DNA from 4 places in the Zoogloea oryzae genome. Region 1 is predicted to be linked to each of the others. Evidence: predicted binding sites of a transcription regulator. Region 1 holds the regulator's gene; each other region holds the start of a gene.

Region 1 (5,082 bases):
AGGCGCATGAACGCACCCAGTGCGTCCTTCAGGCCCTTGATGCGTCCGTGGGGGATCGCGATGCCCTGCCCGAGACCGGTCGAACCGAGCTTCTCGCGGGCAAACAGGCTGTCGAAGACGGTGCTCCGGGCGATGCCGTGATTGTTCTCGAACAGCAGGCCGGCTTGCTCGAAAGCGCGCTTCTTGCTGCTCGCCTCGAGGCCGACGACCACATTGGCCGGAGGCAGAAGTTTGGCGATGAGGTTCATGGGCGGGATGTTCCTGTACGCGGCTGGACCGGGACAGGTTTCCGGGAACGAATCTGGAAAATCCGGGGGCGGAGGCCGCCGGGGCCGTTGTGTCAGTTGGGGCGCATTATAGCCACAACGGTCCCGGGGAGAAGGGGATTACTTGGGGCCGAAGATCAGGATTCGGCGAGGTGCTGCTTCAGGGAGTCATGGCCGTGGTCGGAGGCCTTGTCCTTGTACTTCAGAACCTGGCGGTCGAGCTTGTCGGTCAGGGCGTCGATGGCGGCATACATGTCGGCATCCTCGCTCTCGACGTGGATGTCCTTGCCACGCACGTGAACGGTGACTTCGGCCTTCTGACGCAGCTTTTCCACCGAGAGGATCACGCCGACGCTGGTGACGTTGTCGAAATGACGGATCACGCGATCGAGCTTGGAGGAAACGTATTCGCGGATGGCCGGCGTAACTTCGACGTGATGCCCCGTGATGTTGAGGTTCATGGTTCTTACCTTTCTGTCAGATGGTTTTGCGCAGACTGACCGGCGGGATATCGAGGGACTCGCGGTACTTTGCGATGGTCCTGCGTGCCACGACGATACCCTGCTGGCCCAACAACTCGGCAATCTTGGCGTCGGACAAGGGTTTCTTCTTGTCTTCCGCGGCTACCAGCTGGCGAATCAGCGCCCGAATCGCCGTCGAGGAAGCCGCCCCACCGGTGTCGGTGGCGACGTGACTGCCGAAAAAATGTTTGAACTCGAAAATGCCTCTTGGTGTGGCCATGTACTTCTGGGTGGTCACCCGCGAGACGGTGGACTCGTGCAATTCCAACTGTTCGGCGATTTCACGCAGTGTCAGAGGGCGCATCGCCACATCGCCATAATCGAAGAACTGACGCTGCCGGTCAACGATCGCTTGCGACACACGCTGGATGGTGTCGAAGCGCTGTTGAACGTTCTTGATGAGCCAGCGGGCTTCCTGCAGGTGATTGGACAGGGAGCCACTGGCGCCGCGGTTGTCCCGCAGGATCTGGGCATAAAGCTGGTTGATGCGCAGCTTGGGCATCGCGTCCGGGTTGAGGTTCACAACCCAGGTGTTGCGCACCTTGCGGACGATGACATCCGGCACCACGTAGCGGATGTCGGACTGGGCGAAGCGGGCGCCGGGCCGGGGGTTGAGGTCGAGGATCAGGGCGTGGGCTTCGCGCAGCTCGTCGTCGGTGCAGCGCAGCGCGCGCTTGAGCTTGAGGTAGTCGCGGGCGGCGAGGAGCTCGAGGTGTTCGGCGACGATGGCCAGCGCCAGCTCGCGTTCGCGGCTGGGCGGCAGGGCGCGCAGCTGCAGGCCGAGGCATTCGCCGATGTCGGCGGCGCCGATCCCGCAGGGGTCGAGGCTCTGGATGTGGCGCAGGGCGATCGTGAGGTCGTCCAGATCCACTTCGAGTTCGGGCGGCAGCAGCGGCAGGAGGTCTTCCAGGGCCTGGCTGAGGTAGCCGTCGTCGTCGAGGGCCTCGATCATGAAGCGGGTGAGGGCCCGGTCGCGGTCGGACAGCTGGGTGAGGGCGATCTGGGCGTCCAGGTGGTCGCGCAGGGTGGTGACCGTGGCCTGGAGATCCTGGAAATCGTTGTCGTCGTCATCGTCCCGCGAGCCGCTGCCGGAGCCCTGCCAGTCGCCGCCTTCGGCGAAGTCGAACTCCCGGTCGGTGTCGCGTTCGCGCTGGTCGGATTCGCGGGCCTGCTCCTGCTCGCGCTCCTGGGCGGCCTCGCTGCCGGCGGGGGCGGCCGGGCCAGGGGCTTCGAGACGGCTGGAGCCGAGGTTCGACTCCGGCTCGTCCCGCTCGATCATCGGGTTCTCGAGGAGGATCTTCTCGATCTCCTGGTTGAGCTCGAGGGTCGATAGCTGTAGCAGCTTGATGGACTGCTGCAGCTGCGGGGTGAGCGCGAGATGCTGGGAGAGTTTGAGCTGGAGGCTGGGCTTCATGACAACAATGATGCCTTAAAGCCGGAAGTGCTCGCCGAGGTAAACCTGACGGACCTGTTCATTCCGGACGATCTCTTCAGGGCGGCCGCTGGCCAGCACTTCGCCGGCATTGATGATGAAGGCGCGGTCGCAGATGCCAAGGGTTTCGCGGACGTTGTGGTCGGTGATGAGCACGCCGATCCCTTTTTCCTTGAGGAAGCGGATGATCTTCTGGATGTCGATCACGGCGATCGGGTCGACGCCGGCGAAGGGCTCGTCGAGGAGGATCAGCCGCGGGTCGGAGGCGAGGGCGCGGGCGATCTCGCAGCGCCGGCGTTCGCCGCCGGAGAGGGAGATCGCGGTGTTGTCGCGCAGGTGTTCGATGCCCAGTTCGCCGAGGAGCTGCTCGAGGCGCTCGGCCATCTCGGTCTTGGTGAGCTTCTGCAGTTCGAGCACGGCCTGGATGTTCTCGGCCACGGTGAGCTTGCGGAAGACGCTCATCTCCTGGGGCAGGTAGGACAGGCCGAGGCGGGCGCGCTGGTGGATCGGGCGATGGGTCAGGACCTGGTCGTCGAGGGTGATCTCGCCGCCGTCGGCGACCACGAGGCCGACGATCATGTAGAAGCAGGTGGTCTTGCCGGCGCCGTTGGGGCCGAGCAGGCCGACCACCTCGCCACTGCCGACGTCGAAGGAGACGTCGTGGACGACGGTGCGGGCCTTGTACTTCTTGCGCAGGTTGCTGACTTTAAGCAGGCTCATCGCCGGGGTGTTCTTTCAGGACTCTACGAATGATTTCGGTCGAGAAACCGCGACCTTGAAGAAAACGCGCCTGGCGCGCCCATTCTCGCGCGTCTGCCGGTGCTGCGGCGAATTTTCGGCGATGGATGTCGCAGGCGCGTTCGAATTCACTTTCCGGACAGTTGTCGGCAATGGCCAGGCCGATCTGCTCGGCGCCGACGCCGCGCCGGGCGAGCTCGCTCTTGAGCCGCGAGGCGCCGAAGCGGGCCGCCTTGGCGCGCACGTAGGCATCGGCGAAGCGGGCGTCGGAGAGGAGGCCAAGCTCGACCAGACGGTCGAGTTCGGCGCTCACCTCTTCCACGCTGCCAAGGGTGCCCAGCTTGCGGGCCAGCTCGGCGCGGGAGTGTTCCCGCTGGGCCAGGCAGCGCAGGGCCCGCTCATGCAGACTGGTGGCCATGGACGACGGTGCTTCCTGCCCGGGACGCTCAGGCTGCCGCGGCGGGGGCGGCGGGCGCGATCACGGCCATCTCGGGCAGCCCGACGGCGACGCGGATCTTGTTTTCGATCTCGCGGGCGATGTGCGGGTTGCTCTTGAGAAACTCGCGGGCGTTGTCCTTGCCCTGGCCGATCTTCTCGCCGTTGTAGGCGTACCAGGCGCCGGACTTGTCCACGAACTTGTGCTGGACGCCCAGGTCGATGATCTCGCCCTCGCGGGAGGTGCCTTCGCCGTACAGGATGTCGAACAGGGTTTCGCGGAACGGGGGCGCGACCTTGTTCTTGACGACCTTGACCTTGGTCTCGGAGCCGATCACCTCGTCGTTCTTCTTGATGGTGCCGATACGGCGGATGTCCATCCGCACCGAGGCGTAGAACTTGAGGGCGTTGCCGCCGGTGGTGGTCTCGGGGCTGCCGAACATCACGCCGATCTTCATCCGGATCTGGTTGATGAAGATGACCAGGGTGTTGGTGCGCTTGATGTTGGCGGTGAGCTTGCGCAGGGCCTGGGACATCAGGCGGGCCTGCAGGCCGGGGAGCTGGTCGCCCATCTCGCCTTCGATTTCGGCCTTCGGGGTGAGCGCCGCGACGGAGTCGATGACGACCACGTCGACGCCGCCGGAGCGCACCAGCATGTCGGCGATCTCGAGGGCCTGTTCGCCGGTGTCGGGCTGGGAGATGAGCAGCTCGCCGATGTTGACCCCGAGCTTCTGGGCGTAGGTGACGTCCAGCGCGTGTTCGGCGTCGATGAAGGCGGCGGTGCCGCCGAGCTTCTGCATCTCGGCGACGACCTGGAGGGTGAGGGTCGTCTTGCCGGACGATTCGGGACCGTAGATTTCCACGACCCGGCCGCGGGGCAGGCCGCCGATGCCGAGGGCGATGTCGAGGCCCAGGGAGCCGGTGGAGACGGTCTGGATGTCGCTTTCAACTTCGCCGTCGCCCAGGCGCATGATCGAGCCCTTGCCGAACTGCTTTTCGATCTGGGAAAGCGCGGCGGCGAGGGCCTTGGCCTTGTTGTCATCCATCTGTCGTGATCCTTGTAAAAAGGGTTTTGGAGATTATGGCACAGAGTTTGCGTGCGGGTGATCGCGCGTCGTCACGAGAGGTATCGGAGCGAAGAAAGTCGCGCAGACTGGTATTTTATACAGTTGCGGCGGAACGTCTACCGGATTTGCCAAGGCCTTGATGTCAGACGGATTTCAGGCGTAGCGGCGGATCAGTTCGGTGAGCGCGAAGACCACTGCCTGGCGGCGGACGGACTCCCGGTCGCCGTCGAAGCGGCAGGTGGCCGTCTGGGGGGATTCGCCGGTCCGCCCCCAGCCGAAGCACACGGTGCCGACGGGTTTGTCGGCCGAGCCGCCGCCCGGGCCGGCGATACCGGAGATCGACAGGGCGAGGTCGGCCTCGGCCCGTTCGAGGGTGCCGCGGACCATCGCCGCGGTGGTCGGCTCGCTGACCGCGCCGTGGCGGGCGAGGGTCATCGGCGAGACGCCGAGGAGCGCGCACTTGGCGTCGTTGGAGTAGGTGATGAAGCCGCAGTCGAACCAGCCGGAGCTGCCGGCGGTGGCGGTGACGACCTCGGCGACCCAGCCACCGGTGCACGATTCGGCGGTGGCGAGGCGCCAACCGCGGGCGGCGAGGTGGTCGCCGACGAGGCGGGAAAGGGTTT
Region 2 (5,082 bases), on a different contig from region 1:
CCGGGCAGAGCTTGCCATCCACATCCACCGCCTCGTATTCGAAGGCGACCCGGCCCCACTGCTCCATGTTGAAAATGCGCGCCATCTCGCCGCTCTGCACGGCAATCACATAGGTTTCGACGTAGGCGGCAAAATCCTGCTCGTCGGCGTATTCGCGCACTTCCGCTTCGGGCGGGCGTTCGACGGCGTTGCAGGGGCCGAGGGCGATGACGAGGCAGGCATCCTTGTAGAGCGCCTGCATGCGCTGCATGAGATTTTCGCTGGGGCCGTTCTCGGCCAGCGCCTTGAGCAGGGCGTCCTGCTCGATCTTGAACTGTTCGTACTTGTCCATGCGTGTTCGGGTGCGCCGGGGTCCGGGATGGCCCGCGTCCGCGCCCGTCGATAAGAAAACCGGCGGAGACTAGCAGGTTGTCGCCCATCCTGCAGGCCTGCCCCGAAAACAGGACGGGCGCCCGAAGGCGCCCGCTCTGCTTGCTACCGGAGGAAAGCCGCTTACATGTGGTACGCGGTTTCGCCGTGGGAGGTGATGTCGAGGCCTTCGCGCTCTTCGTCTTCCGGCACCCGCAGACCGATGAACATATCCACCAGCTTGTAGGCGATGAAGGCGACGACGGCAGACCACACGATGGTGATGCCGACGGCGGTCGCCTGGATGATGACCTGGTCGGCGATCGAGTAGCCGTCAGCCACCTTGTTGCCGACGTAGTCCCAGATGCCAGCGCCGCCGAGGGACGGGGACGCAAACACGCCGGTCAGGATCGCACCGAGGATGCCGCCGACGCCATGCACGCCGAACACGTCGAGGGAGTCATCGGCACCGAGCATGCGCTTCAGGCCATTCACACCCCACAGGCAGACCACACCAGCCAGCAGGCCGATCACGACCGCACCCACCACGCCGACGAAGCCGGCAGCCGGGGTGATCGCCACCAGACCGGCAACGGCACCGGACGCAGCGCCCAGGCCGCTCGGCTTGCCCTTGATGATCCATTCAGCCATCAGCCAGGCGAAGGCCGCGGCAGCGGTGGCCACCCAGGTATTCACGAAGGCCAGGGCGGCAACGCCGTTGGCTTCCAGGGCGGAACCGGCGTTGAAGCCGAACCAGCCCACCCACAGCAGCGAGGCGCCGACGATGGTCAGGGTCAGGCTGTGCGGGGCGAAGGATTCGCGACCGAAGCCGATGCGCTTGCCAACCATGAAGGCACCCACCAGGCCGGCCACGGCGGCGTTGATGTGCACCACGGTGCCGCCGGCGAAGTCGAGGGCGCCCTTCTGGAACAGGAAGCCAGCCGTCGCAGTGGCGGCATCGGCCGCTTCAGCGGAGGTGTAGGCATCCGGGCCAGCCCAGTACCAGACCATGTGCGCGACCGGCAGGTAGGAGAAGGTGAACCACAGCACCGAGAACAGCAGCACCGCCGAGAACTTGATGCGCTCGGCGAAGGCGCCGAGGATCAGGCCGACGGTGATCGCCGCGAAGGCGCCCTGGAAGGCCACGTAGATGAGTTCCGAGACGACCACGCCCTTGGTGAAGGTGGCGGCGACGGAATCCGGCGTGATGCCCTTCAGGAAGACCTTGTCGAGGCTGCCGAAGAAGGCGCTGCCTTCGGTGAAGGCGATGGAGTAGCCGTAGAGGACCCACAGCACGCTGATCAGCGAGAACACCGCGAACACCTGCAGGAGCACCGACAGCATGTTCTTGGCACGCACCAGGCCACCGTAGAACAGGGCCAGGCCGGGGACGGACATCAGGATCACGAAGGCGGTCGAGACGAACAGCCAGGCGTTGTCACCCTTGTTGGGGACGGGCGCCGGCGCCGCTTCGGCCGGAGCAGCTTCGGCCGCCTTGGCCTCGGCAGCGGGGGCCGCCGCTTCGGCGGCCTTGGCGGCAACCGGGGCTTCGGCGGGCTTGGCGTCGGCGGCGGGCGCAGGCGCGGTCACTGCAGGCGCGGCCGCAGCGGCGGCCGGAGCCTCCGCCTTGTCCTGGGCCAGCGCAGAACCCGCAAAGCTGACCGCCACCGAGGCGATCAGGGCTGCGAACAGTTTTTTCATGATGGCACGCTCCCTTACAGCGCGTCGGCACCGGACTCGCCGGTACGGATGCGGATGGCTTGTTCCAGGTCGAAGACGAAGATCTTGCCGTCACCGATCTTGCCGGTGCTGGCCGCCTTTTCGATGGCTTCGATGACCTGATCGAGGATGTCGGTGTTCACGGCCGCTTCGATCTTCACCTTGGGCAGGAAATCGACAACGTATTCCGCACCACGATACAGCTCGGTGTGGCCCTTCTGACGGCCGAAGCCCTTGACCTCGGTCACCGTGATGCCTTGCACGCCGATGGCGGACAGGGCCTCGCGGACTTCGTCGAGCTTGAAGGGCTTGATGATGGCGGTAACGAGTTTCATTTTGGGGTCCTCTGCCGGGCGGCCGCGAGGGCCGCCTGGCGGTTGGAAATTAGAAGGTGCGGGTCAGGGAGAACAGCACGCGGCCCTTGCCCAGATCCTTGCCGTAGCCGTTGGTGTACCAGGCTTCGCTGGCGTTGGTGGTGATGTAGCTGAGGCCCACCACGGTGCCGCTGAAGTCCTTGGTCACGCCGACCTTGTAGTCGGTGTAGCTGGCGCCGTTGGCGCTGGAGCCGTTGACCTTCTGGCGACCGACGTGGCCGATCAGGTTGACGGTCGGGATCAGCTCATAGGTGGCGGTCAGGTCGAGGTAGCCGGAGTTCTTCGAACCCACCCAGCCGAACAGGTCGGAGAAGGAGTGGGAGTACTTCAGGGTCAGGAAGGTCCAGGTGCCGGCGACGTAGCCTTCCAGGGTGTTCGGGTTGTTGCCGTAGCCGGTGCCCGGGTAGAAGTACTGCAGCAGGCCCACGTCGTAGCCAAAGTCGCCGACGGTGTTCTTGTAGCCGCCGTAGAAGTCCCACTCGAGGCTGTTGCTGGTGGTGCTGTTGGCGTCAGACAGCCAGGACACGTTGGAACCCCAGGTGCCGGCATAGAGGCCGCTGGCGTGGGCGTAATCGACACCGCCCTGGAGGGCCGGCTTGCGGTTGGTCTGGCCGATACCGCGGTAGAGGTATTCGGAAACCACGCCGACGTTGCTGGTGAAGGTGTGCTCGGGGGCCGGGGCGGCATCCGCGGCGCTCACCAGGGTGGGCAGGGCGACGCCGGCGGCGATCAGGGCGGAAGCGATGACGGACTTGCGCATGATGAGAATCTCCAGGTGGTCAAAGTTGGTGAGCACACATAAGCAACCGGTGTGCCAGATTGCAAAACCTTTTAAAAAATATGGACATAGCACTGACGAGCGCGTTTTGCTGCGGCGCATGAAATCCCGCCGACGCACCAGTTTGGAATCATGCACCAATAAAGGGCGCTCTTTTGGTGCGCCCCGGCCTCGGCGCAGCCACCTCGGGACGGTGCTAAACTCAAAACCATCCCGACGATCTCAATTGCCAGTGAGGAACGCAGTCATGACCAACCCGAAAATCCTCGACGAAATCGGTGCCAAAGTCTCCGAACTCCTCGCCAACAGCCCCGCCAAGGACATCGAGAAGAACGCCCGCGCCCTGCTCGCCAGCGGTTTTTCCAAGCTTGATCTGGTGACCCGCGAGGAATTCGAAGTGCAGCGCGAAGTGCTCACCCGTACCCGCGAGAAGCTCGCCGACCTGGAGCACCGCGTCGCCCGCCTCGAAGCCGAGCTGGCCAGCCGCCCGCCCGCGCAGGACTGACCCGCCGTCGCTGCAAAACCGAGGGCGCCACGGCGCCCTCTTCTTCGTCCGCCCCACGGAGTCGCCATGAACAAAGCCCTCACCGCCCCCCTGCTGCTCGCCCTTGCCGCCGTCTCCGCACCCGCCCTGGCCGCCCCGGCCGGCTACACCGTCGACCCGAACCACACCTTCCCGGTGTTCGAGGTGGATCACCTGGGCTTCTCCACCCAGCGCGGCCGTTTCAACAAGACAAGCGGCCGGATCACCCTCGACACCGCCGCCCGCCAGGGCACCGTGGACGTGACCATCGACGCCACCTCGATCGACATGGGCTTCGCCAAGTGGAACGACAACATGCGCGGCGAGAACTACTTCAACACCGACGTCCACCCGACCATCACCTTCAAGGCCGACCGGCTGGTGTTCGACGGCGAGCGCCCGGTCTCCGCCGAAGGCAGCCTGACGATGCTCGGCGTCACCCGGCCCGTCACCCTCACCATCAACCGCTTCCGCTGCGCCCCGCACCCCCTCAACAAGCGCGAGACCTGCGGCGCCGACGTGGTGGCCACCCTCAAGCGCTCCGAGTTCGGGATGACCAAGTACATCCCGTCGGTGGGCGACGACGTGCGCCTGCTGATCGCCGTCGAAGCCTTCCGCGAATAACGCGAAGCGCTGTCACACGCCGCTGCTACCCTGCCCGCCCCACCACCGCTCCCCGACGCCATGCTTCCCCGCATCCGCCCCGGCCTCCTGATCCTCGCTGCCGCGCTGGGCCTCTCCGGCTGCGCCAGCGTCGGCCCCACCGCCCTTGACGACACCCGGCTGCAGTACAACGAGGTGGTCAAGCGCACCACCGAGCAGCAGCTCCTGCTCAACATCGTGCGCCTGCGCTACACCGACACGCCCAGCAGCCTCGGCGTGTCGGGCATCGCCGCGCAGTTCGAGCGCAGCCAGAGCGTCGGCCTGCTGCCCTTCTTCACCGCAGTGGGGGGCGACGCCAGCCGGGGCAGCTTCACCGCGGTGCTGCCCCAGGCCCAGATCATGGGCGCCGACCGCCCGACCTTCAGCCTCACCCCGCTGGACGACCAGGAATTCACCCGCAAGCTGTTCACTCCGCTGCCTCTCGACGGGGTGATCTACCTCGCCAAGACCACCTGGCCCATCTCCAAGGTCTTCCGGCTCTACCTCGAAAACCTCAACTGGGTGCCCAACGCCCAGACCGCCAGCGGCCCCACCCCGCGGGAGGCGCCGCCGGTGAGCGACTTCCTGCGCGGCGTGGCCGCCCTGCAGACCCTCCAGGACCGGGGCGCCATCGTCTTCGGCCTTGCCGAGCAGATCGAGCAGGTGGGCGGCACCCTGCCCGCCGGCGCGGTGTCGGC
Region 3 (5,082 bases), on a different contig from region 1:
CACGCCAACGCCCATGACCACCGCGTCCGCTTTGTGATCGGCTCGGTCGTCGTCGCCATCGGCGCGGCCTTGTGGCTGGCCGAGATGGCCCGCAGCCTCGTCGGCTGAGCCGGCCGCGATCAGGGAGGAACGATGAGCGACAACAACAGCGCCGGCGGCCTCGCCCTGGCCGGTGGCGAGATGGCGGGCCTTGCCTGGCGGGACGCCTGGCGCATCCAGGCCCGCCAGCATCCGTGGATGACCGGCGGGCTGGTGATCTCGCTGGCGGCGATGCTGCTGCTGTTGGCGAGCGGCGTGAGCGACGGCATCGCCGGCGGGGGCGAGCCCCTGCGGCTGGCGATGCTGGGCGGGCTGGCCGGCTTTGGCGCCACGGCGCTGGGCGCGCTGGCGGGGATCACCCTGCGCAAGCTGTCGGCCCGGGCCGAGGACAGCCTGCTCGGCTTTGCGGCGGGGATGATGCTGGCCGCCAGCTCCTTCTCGCTGATCCTGCCCGGCCTTGCCGCCGCCAAGGAGATGACCGGCAGCGGCGCGATGGGGGCGCTCACGGTGACCGCCGGGATGGCCCTGGGCGTGCTGCTGATGCTGGGCCTCGACCGCTTCACCCCCCACGAGCACGAGAGCACAGGCCCCTGCGGCCCGGGCTGCGACCGGGTGGGCAAGGTGTGGCTGTTCGTGCTGGCGATCACCCTGCATAACCTGCCCGAAGGCATGGCCATCGGGGTGAGCTTCGCCCAGGGCGACATGAACGTGGGCCTGCCGCTGACCAGCGCCATCGCGATCCAGGACATCCCCGAGGGGCTCGCGGTGGTGATGGCCCTGCGTGCCGCGGGCGTGCGGGCCTGGCCGGCCGTGCTGATGGCCGGCGCGTCTGGCCTGATGGAGCCGCTGGGCGCGTTGTTCGGCGCAGGCATCGCCGGCGGGCTGGCGCTGGCCTATCCGATCGGGCTGGGCCTTGCGGCTGGGGCGATGATCTTCGTGGTGTCCCACGAGGTGATTCCCGAAACCCATCGCAACGGCCACCAGACCTCCGCGACCCTCGGCCTGATGGCGGGCTTCGCGGTGATGATGTTCCTCGATACGGCGATGGGCTGAGGCGCCGCGCCATCCGCCGGACGATTGGTTTTTCCAATCGTCAGCAGCGAACATGACAATTGGACGCTGCCGCCGGCCCGGCCGATACTCTCTCCATCGACGACGAACGACCGACAAGGAGACGACCATGAAAAAGAAAGCCACCAAATCCGCCGGCCCCGTGATGGACATCGGCATCAGCGCCGACGACCGGGCCGAGATCGCCGCCGGCCTGTCGCGCCTCCTGGCCGACAGCTTCAACCTCTACCTGATGACCCACAACTTCCATTGGAACGTGAAGGGGCCGATGTTCAACACCCTGCACCAGATGTTCATGGCCCAATACACCGAGCAGTGGAACGCGCTGGACGTGATCGCCGAGCGCATCCGCGCCCTCGGCCACCCGGCGCCGGGCACCGGCAAGCTGTTCGCCTCGCTCACCTCCATCGACGAGCCCGAAGGCGTGCCGGCCGCGCTGGAGATGGTGCGCCTGCTGGTGGCCGCCCAGGAAGCCACCGCCCGCACCGCCCGGGGCCTGTTCCCGCTGGTGGACAAGGCTAACGACCAGCCCACCGCCGACCTGCTCACCCAGCGGCTGGAAGTCCACGAGAAGACCGCCTGGATGCTGCGCAGTCTGCTCGAAGAATGAGCTGACCCCATCCCGGATGACGGCAGCAGCGTGCAAGGCGCTGCTGCCGTTTTTTTGTTTCGCGCCTGCCCTTGTCGGGCTGAAGCCCGACCTACAGGTTCGCTGGCTCGCACGCCCTTGTAGGTCGGGCTTCAGCCCGACATCCCCCTCTCCGATTTGTCCCCGGTCGTTCGGATTTCCGAACGCCTTTCCCCGCGCAAATCCGGAAATCCGTTTCCCGCGCGTCGCCGGAAAATAAAAATCCAAATCCAATCAACCGCTTGCTGTCTCCTGCCGGCTGGCACGGGCCGTGCAATGGATATGGGCATGGCGCCCGCAGTGGCGCTGCCAATAAAACAGGAGACAACGACCATGACCAACCCCGGCTTCCGCCTCGAACACGATCTGCTCGGCGACCGCGAAGTGCCCACCGACGCCTACTTCGGCGTGCACACCCTGCGGGCCCGCGAGAACTTCGACATCACCGGCATCTCCATCGCCGTCTATCCCGACCTGATCCGCGCCCTGGCCCAGATCAAGCAGGCCGCCGCCCGTGCCAACCAGAAGCTGGGCCTGCTCGACGCCACCCGCGCCGACGCCATCGTCGCCGCCTGCCGCGAGGTGATCGACGGCAACCTCCACGAGCACTTCGTGGTGGATGTGATCCAGGGCGGTGCCGGCACCTCCACCAACATGAACGCCAACGAGGTGATCGCCAACCGCGCGCTGGAGCTCCTCGGCCACGCCCGTGGCGACTACACGAAGCTGCACCCCAACGAGCACGTCAACATGAGTCAATCGACCAACGACGTGTATCCCACCGCCCTCAAGCTCGCCACCTACGTGGGCATCTTCCGGCTGATCGACGCGATGGCCGGGCTGCGGGGCGCCTTCGAGCGCAAGGCGGTGGAGTTTGCCGACGTGCTCAAGATGGGCCGCACCCAGCTGCAGGACGCCGTGCCGATGACCCTCGGCCAGGAGTTCTCCACCTACGCCGTGATGCTCGGCGAGGACGAAGCCCGCCTGCAGGAAGCCGCGCTGCTGATCCGCGAGATCAACCTCGGCGCCACCGCCATCGGCACCGGCATCAACGCCCACCCGGACTACGCGCCGCTGGTGTGCCGCAAGCTCGCCGAGATCAGCGGCATCCCGGTGGTTACCGCCCCCAATCTGGTGGAGGCCACCCAGGATTGCGGCAGCTTCGTGCAGCTCTCCGGCGTGCTCAAGCGCGTGGCGGTCAAGCTCTCCAAGGTCTGCAATGACCTGCGCCTGCTGTCCTCCGGCCCCCGCGCGGGCTTCGGCGAGATCAACCTGCCGCCGCGCCAGGCCGGCTCGTCGATCATGCCGGGCAAGGTCAATCCGGTGATCCCGGAAGTGGTCAATCAGGTGGCCTTCGAGGTGATCGGCAACGACATGACCGTCACCTTCGCCGCCGAGGCCGGCCAGCTCCAGCTCAACGCCTTCGAGCCGATCATCGCCCACAGCCTGTTCAAGAGCGTGCTGCACCTCACCAACGCCTGCCACGCGCTGGCCACCCACTGCGTCGAGGGCATCACCGCCAACCGCGACGCCCTGCGCGAGAGCGTGGCCCGCTCCATCGGCATCGTCACCGCCCTCAACCCGTACATCGGTTACGCCAACGCCACCGAAGTCGCCGCCGAGGCCCACGCCAGCGGCCGGGGTGTGGCCGAGATCGTGCTGGAGCGCGGCCTGATGAACGCCGCCCAGCTGGCCGAGGTGCTGCGCCCCGAGGTGCTCACCCGTCCGCAACCGATTCCCACCGCGTCCGCCCGCGCAGCCTGATCCCACCCCGAATCCGACCACGAGGAATTCATCATGAAAATGAACCGGCTCACGACCCTGATCGGCATCGCCCTGCTGCTCGGCGTCATCGTTGGCTACGCCTGCAACACGTTTGCCGGCAGCCCCGCCCAGGCCAAGGAGATCGCCAGCTACTTCGGCATCCTCACCGACATCTTCCTGCGCCTCATCAAGATGATCATCGCCCCGCTGGTGTTTGCCACCCTGGTGGCGGGCCTGGCCGGGATGGGCGACTCGAAGACCGTCGGCCGCATCGGCGCCAAGGCGCTGGGCTGGTTCGTCGGTGCGTCGTTCTGTTCGCTGCTGCTCGGGCTGGTGTTTGCCAACCTGCTGCAGCCGGGCGCCCACCTGGGCGTGCCGCTGCCGGACGTGGGCACCGCCACCAACCTCAAGACGGGCGCCCTCAACCTGAAGGACTTCATCACCCACGTCTTCCCGAAGAACATCTTCGAGGCGATGGCGGCCAATGAGATCCTGCAGATCCTGGTGTTCGCGGTGTTCTTCGGCCTGGCCCTCGGCCACCTCCACAACCAGACCGCCCGCAGCCTGGTGTGCACGATGGAAGAAGTGGTGCACGTGATGCTGAAGGTGACCGACTACGTGATGCGTTTTGCCCCGGTGGGCGTGTTCGGTGCCGTGGCCGGTGCCATCACCACCCAGGGCCTGGGCATGCTGCTGGTGTTCGGCAAGCTGCTGGTGAGCTTCTACGTGGCGCTGGCCGCCCTGTGGTGCGTGCTCATCGCCGCCGGCTACTTCGTGCTCGGCAAGGATGTGTTCCGCCTGCTCAAGCTGGTGCGCGGCCCGATGCTGGTGGGCTTCTCCACCGCCAGCAGCGAGTCGGTGTATCCCAAGCTGATGGAACAGCTCGAGAAGTTCGGCATCAAGAACCGCGTGACCAGCTTCGTGCTGCCCCTGGGCTACTCCTTCAATCTGGATGGCTCGATGATCTACACCACCTTCGCCGCGCTGTTCGTGGCCCAGGCCTACGACATCCCGCTCACCCTCGGCGCCCAGATCACCATGCTGCTGGTGCTGATGGTCTCCAGCAAGGGCATCGCCGGCGTGCCGCGTGCATCCCTGGTGGTGGTGGCCGCCGTGCTGCCGATGTTCGGCCTGCCGGAAGCCGGCCTGCTGCTGGTGCTGGGCATCGACCACTTCCTCGACATGGGCCGCACCGTAACCAACGTGCTTGGCAACGCCATCGCCACCGCCGTGGTGGCCAAGTGGGAAGGCGCCATCGACCCGATCGATCCCGCCCTCGCCGACATCGAAGAGGCCCTGCCGGTCGAAGGCGACGACAGCGTGCCGGCACTGGCTGCGTAATGGGTAGTGGGTATTGGGGAGTAGGGAGTGGGGCCCACTTCCCACTACCCATTCCCCACTCTCCACCCACCGACCAACGATCCTCCCTGATGAGGGCGGCCCTCCCATCCGCCCCATCTCCTTGCCCGGCGCTCCCCCGCGCCGGGCTTTTTTCCCTTCCGGATCATGACTATCGACTGGTTCATCCTCGCTCCCGCAGCCTTCTTCGCCGGCATGGTCGATGCCGTGGTGGGCGGCGG
Region 4 (5,082 bases), on a different contig from region 1:
GCGATGAGGATCATCGCGCTGATGACACTGACGACCGTATCGCCTGCGCTTTCATTCCAGCTTTCACGCAAGGTGGCGAAGGTGGATAGCGTCTCCACAAGTGTCACGGCGAACAGCATCCAGCGCGCCCAGTTTCTGCGTTGGCTGATCTTTATCTGCAGAAAGAGCAGCGGCAGGGCGAGGAGGGCGAAAACGATGCCGCCGATCAACAAATTGATGCCGCGCTCTTCTGGCGGGCTGTCGACAAGCCGCTGCACAAGGCCGTATGTAGCGTGCAGCAGGATCAGTGCGATCAGCAGCTTGCAGGCGTTCGCGACGTCGCGGGGCATGGCTGGAGTCATGGGGGAAGCGATCATCGTGAGGGCATCTCGTGTTTGCATCGCTGAACTCAAATCGCTGCGACGTCGATCGTGACGTCGCAAGCGGCCTCGCAACCCGGGCTCACACGTCGTGAGCCGGCATCGCCGAGGCTGGCAAGGCATTGGCGGCCGTGCATCCGCCCATCAGCCCTTGTCAGCACCCTTGGCTGCGCGCTTGGGGCGGTTGCGGTCGGATTTCTTCTTCATGCCCAGCGCGACGATCTGGTCGGAGTCGGGCCCGAAGAGGACGATGGCTTCGTCCTTCGCGCCCAGGGCGATCTTGTGGACGGTGCTGCGCTCATTGAGGAGGGCGCTGCGGGCGGCGGCAACGGCATTCTCAGCGTGGATGAGGGCGGTTTCGAACTCGCTCATCCGCTGTAGCGCAGCCATGGCGGATTCGAGGCTGTAGGCGGGGTTGTGCGGGGTGTAGCCATCGATGCCGCTGAGGGCGCGCAGGGTCTCGATGTCGGCGTCGAGGATGGGTTGGGGGATGCGTTTCGGGGTGGCGCTCACCGCTGTCTCCTATGGGCTGTGTGAATAAAGATACAGTTTGCGCGATATTATCATTGGGTATGTGGTATGGGAATATTGCGCATGCATTACGGGTGGGTTTTGCGGTGCGCCGATGTTCTGCCGACAGCACCCTTGTGGGCGGGTGCGTGGCTGGCAGTGGGCTCATTGCGTTCTTTGCACGGGTGGGTGGATCTGCTTGCGCGGTGCCTGTAGATCGATGCGCACGATGTGTTGATGATCTACACGAGGGTGTAGATCGAATGTCATCGCCTGTTGATGATCGACAGTCGGGTGTAGATCGATGTTCACGGGGTGTATTCGATCTACACCGGCCTGTATTCGATTGTTCACGACGTGTAGATCATTAACACCCGCGTGATGAACGATTCACACCCCTGCGTGAAGCATTCGCAGCCCTGCGCGATGCGTTGCAGGGTGGTGGGTTGATGCCTCGGTGGATCGATCTGTAGGTCGGACTTCAGTCCGACAACGCCCCTGGTGTCCCCGGTCATCTTGTCGGACTGAAGTCCGACCTACAGGGGGGCGGCGCTGGTTTCATGCACCAATCCGGGGCTTGCTGCACCGCAGTAGGGCTGTTTTTTGCCCTCGAACCCCTGGTTTTCCGCGAAAAACCGTCTGGCACGATACCTGCTGAGTAGTGATTGCCCGCTGGCAGTGTCGTCGCGGGCGGTATTGCCTCCGCCAACGACGGCGGGACCCGAGAGAGTGGGGCGCGTGTGCGTCTGCAACCTCGTTGTTCCAACCCGACTTTGATCCGCGTTCCGCGGGGGCCATGATGTCTGCGCCGCTCGTCTCCCGAGCACTGGCAAGGATGTCCTGAATGTCCCGGCAGGAGCCAGGACGTGCAGGATTCATCATGAAAATCATTGTTGTCGGCCACGGCATGGTGGGCCACAAGTTCCTCGAAGAACTTCAGTCGCTCGCAGCCGCCCCTACCGAAGTCACCGTACTGTGCGAGGAGCCTCGCGCCGCCTACGACCGGGTTCATCTCTCCGAATTCTTTGCAGGCAAGACGGCCGACGACCTCTCGCTGGTCGAGCCGGGCTTCTTCGACAAGACCGGCTTTGCGCTGCGCCTCAACACCCGCGCCACGGCCATCGATCGTCGGAACAAGACGGTGACCACCGCCGAGGGCGAGGTGTTGGCCTACGACAAGCTGGTGCTGGCTACCGGCTCCACGCCCTTCGTGCCCCCGGTGAAGGGCAACGACCGGGCCGACTGCTTCGTCTATCGCACCATCGAGGATCTGGAGGCGATGACCGAATGCGGCGCCCGCTCGAAGACCGGCGTGGTGGTGGGCGGCGGCCTGCTCGGCCTCGAATGCGCCAAGGCGCTGCGCGATCTGGGCCTCGAAACCCATGTGGTGGAGTTTGCCCCGCGCCTGATGGCGGTGCAGGTGGATGACGACGGCGGCCGCATCCTGCGCAGCAAGATCGAAGAGCTGGGCGTGAAGGTGCACACCAGCCGCAACACCGTCGAGATCGTCGATGGCGCCCGCGCCCGGCATCGCATGGTGTTTGCCGACGGCTCCTACCTCGAGACCGACATGATCGTGTTCTCCGCCGGCATCCGCCCGCGGGATGAACTGGCCCGCCAGAACGCCCTCGCCGTGGGCGCCCGCGGCGGCGTGGCGGTGAATGACCACTGCGGCACCAGCGACCCGGACATCTACGCCATTGGCGAATGCGCGGCGTGGAAGGACATGGTGTATGGCCTGGTGGCCCCTGGCTACGACATGGCCCGCGTGGTCGCGCGGCACATCGCCGGCCAGCCCGGCGGCGATTTTGCCGGCGCCGACATGAGCACCAAGCTCAAGCTGATGGGCGTGGATGTGGCGAGCATCGGCGATGCCCAGGGCCGCACGCCCAACTGCCGCAGCTTCCGCTACATGGACGAGGTGAAGCAGGTCTACAAGAAGATCGTGGTGAGCGAGGACGGCAAGCATCTGATCGGCGCCGTGCTGGTGGGCAACGCCGACGAATACGGCACCCTGCTGCAGATGGCGCTCAACGGCATCGCGCTGCCCGCCGACCCGGAGTTCCTGATCCTGCCGTCCAGCGACGGCAAGGCCAAGCCGGGCCTGGGCGTGGATGCCCTGCCGGAGAGCGCCCAGATCTGCTCGTGCAACAACGTCACCAAGGGCCAGATCTGCGCGGCGGTGGCGGATGGCGTCTCCGACATCGGCGGCATGAAGGCCTGCACCAAGGCCGGCGCCACCTGCGGCGGCTGCGTTCCGCTGGTCACCCAGGTGATGAAGGCCGAGATGGCGCGTCTGGGCATGGCGGTGAACAACCACCTGTGCGAACACTTCCCGTACTCCCGCCAGGAGCTCTTCCACCTCATCAAGGTGGGCGAGATCAAGAGCTTCGACGAACTCATCGCCAAACACGGCAAGGGCCTCGGCTGCGACATCTGCAAGCCCACCGCGGCGAGCATCTTTGCGTCGTGCTGGAACGAGTTCGTGCTGAAGAAGGATCTGGCCAGCCTGCAGGACAGCAACGATTACTTCCTCGGCAACATCCAGAAGGACGGCACTTACTCCGTCGTGCCGCGCATGCCGGGCGGCGAAGTCACCCCGGACGGCCTGATCGCCGTGGGTCAGGTGGCCAAGAAGTATGGCCTCTACACCAAGGTGACCGGCGGCCAGCGGGTCGATCTGTTCGGCGCCCGCGTCGAGCAACTGCCGCTGATCTGGGAAGAGCTGATCGCTGCCGGGTTTGAGTCCGGCCACGCCTACGGCAAGAGCCTGCGCACCGTGAAGAGCTGCGTCGGCTCCACCTGGTGCCGCTACGGGGTGGATGACAGCGTCGGCCTCGCGGTCGAACTGGAGAACCGCTACAAGGGCCTGCGCGCGCCCCACAAGATCAAGTTCGGCGTATCCGGCTGCACCCGCGAGTGCGCCGAAGCCCAGGGCAAGGACGTGGGCATCATCGCCACCGACAAGGGCTGGAACCTCTACGTGTGCGGCAACGGCGGCATGAAGCCGCGCCACGCCGAGCTGATCGCGGCCGACCTGACCAAGGAACGCCTCGTCCAACTGATCGACCGCTTCCTGATGTTCTACGTGCGCACCGCCGACCGCCTGCAGCGCACCAGCACCTGGCGCGACAACCTCGAGGGCGGCCTCGACTACCTGAAGGACGTGGTGGTGAACGACAGCCTGGGCCTTGCCGCCGAGCTGGAAGCCCAGATGCAGCATGTGGTGGATACCTACCAGTGCGAATGGAAGACCGCCGTCACCAACCCGGACGTGCGCAAGCGCTTCCGCACCTTCGTGAATAGCGACAAGGCCGACGAGCACATCGTCTTTGTGGAGGAGCGTGGGCAGATCCGCCCGGCCCGCCCCGACGAGCGCCGCGCCGCCGATTCCGCCGAACTTGCCGAAACCGCCTGAGGAGCCCGCCATGAGCATCGCACCCCTTGAATGGACCACCGTGTGCCCGGTGGACGACATCCTGCCCAACACCGGTGTCAGCGCGCTGGTGGCCGGGCGCCACGTGGCGGTCTTCCGCGTGGGCGAGACGCAGTTCTACGCCATCGACAACGTGGACCCGAAATCCGGCGCCAGCGTCCTCTCGCGGGGGCTGGTGGGCAACCTGGGCGAACACGTGGTGGTCGCCTCGCCGCTCTACAAGAACCACTTCGACCTCGCCGATGGCGTGTGCCTGGAAGCGCCGGAGTATTCGGTGCGCGCCCATACGGTGCGCATCGAGGACGGCCGCGTGCAGGTGGCGCTGGCCTGATCGCATGACCTGTAGGTCGGACTTCAGTCCGACACCCGCTGCCTGAGGCCGTGTTGTCGGACTGAAGTCCGACCTGCAGGAAGAACACAACGCAACAACATCGCCTGAATCAACCCGCCGGCACACAACAATGCCCGACGCGCGGCCCCCGCGCGATCGAGCCTGCCGGCCACCACGAAGGAAACCAACATGGCCTACCTCGCCCCCGCCGAATTCGTCACCAAGATGGTGGACGCCGGTGAATCCAAGCTGCTGATGGCTACCAAGGACACCCTGATCCGCGCCTACATGGCCGGTGCCATCCTGGCCCTCGCCGCCGCCTTCGCCGTCACCGTGTCGGTGAATACCGCCAACCCGCTGATCGGCGCGCTGCTGTTTCCGGTGGGCTTCTGCATGCTCTATCTGCTGGGCTTCGATCTGCTGACCGGGGTGTTCACCCTGGCGCC

Evidence for each region. Region 1 encodes sigma-54, which starts transcription at its own class of promoters, with help from an activator protein. Its sites were predicted from a motif close to TGGCACGCTTNCTGCTNA; they were not measured.
Region 2: QQK25_RS15230 (TorF family putative porin) is a predicted target of sigma-54. The motif match lies at 3,241-3,258, and genes of this name have one in related genera.
Region 3: aspA (aspartate ammonia-lyase) is a predicted target of sigma-54. The motif match lies at 1,999-2,016, and genes of this name have one in related genera.
Region 4: nirB (nitrite reductase large subunit NirB) is a predicted target of sigma-54. The motif match lies at 1,510-1,527, and genes of this name have one in related genera.

Annotation. Positions count from the first base shown of each region.
Region 1 covers NZ_BSPX01000024.1:30,187-35,268, reverse strand. Annotated here, with positions in the region: gene ptsN (PTS IIA-like nitrogen regulatory protein PtsN) at 1-248, opposite strand, end outside; gene hpf (ribosome hibernation-promoting factor, HPF/YfiA family) at 404-727, opposite strand; gene QQK25_RS09715 (RNA polymerase factor sigma-54) at 744-2,201, opposite strand; gene lptB (LPS export ABC transporter ATP-binding protein) at 2,217-2,939, opposite strand; gene recX (recombination regulator RecX) at 2,926-3,375, opposite strand; gene recA (recombinase RecA) at 3,404-4,438, opposite strand; gene QQK25_RS09695 (CinA family protein) at 4,613-5,082, opposite strand, start outside.
Region 2 covers NZ_BSPX01000049.1:20,138-25,219, reverse strand. Annotated here, with positions in the region: gene QQK25_RS15245 (hypothetical protein) at 1-331, opposite strand, end outside; gene amt (ammonium transporter) at 493-2,049, opposite strand; gene glnK (P-II family nitrogen regulator) at 2,064-2,402, opposite strand; gene QQK25_RS15230 (TorF family putative porin) at 2,452-3,201, opposite strand; gene QQK25_RS15225 (accessory factor UbiK family protein) at 3,467-3,724, shown strand; gene QQK25_RS15220 (YceI family protein) at 3,791-4,366, shown strand; gene QQK25_RS15215 (hypothetical protein) at 4,427-5,082, shown strand, end outside.
Region 3 covers NZ_BSPX01000060.1:25,661-30,742, reverse strand. Annotated here, with positions in the region: gene QQK25_RS16885 (hypothetical protein) at 1-108, shown strand, start outside; gene QQK25_RS16880 (ZIP family metal transporter) at 133-1,092, shown strand; gene QQK25_RS16875 (Dps family protein) at 1,220-1,720, shown strand; gene aspA (aspartate ammonia-lyase) at 2,072-3,502, shown strand; gene QQK25_RS16865 (dicarboxylate/amino acid:cation symporter) at 3,536-4,843, shown strand; gene QQK25_RS16860 (sulfite exporter TauE/SafE family protein) at 5,009-5,082, shown strand, end outside.
Region 4 covers NZ_BSPX01000082.1:3,189-8,270, forward strand. Annotated here, with positions in the region: gene QQK25_RS19465 (hypothetical protein) at 1-329, opposite strand, end outside; gene QQK25_RS19470 (hypothetical protein) at 504-872, opposite strand; gene nirB (nitrite reductase large subunit NirB) at 1,750-4,287, shown strand; gene nirD (nitrite reductase small subunit NirD) at 4,298-4,636, shown strand; gene QQK25_RS19485 (formate/nitrite transporter family protein) at 4,826-5,082, shown strand, end outside.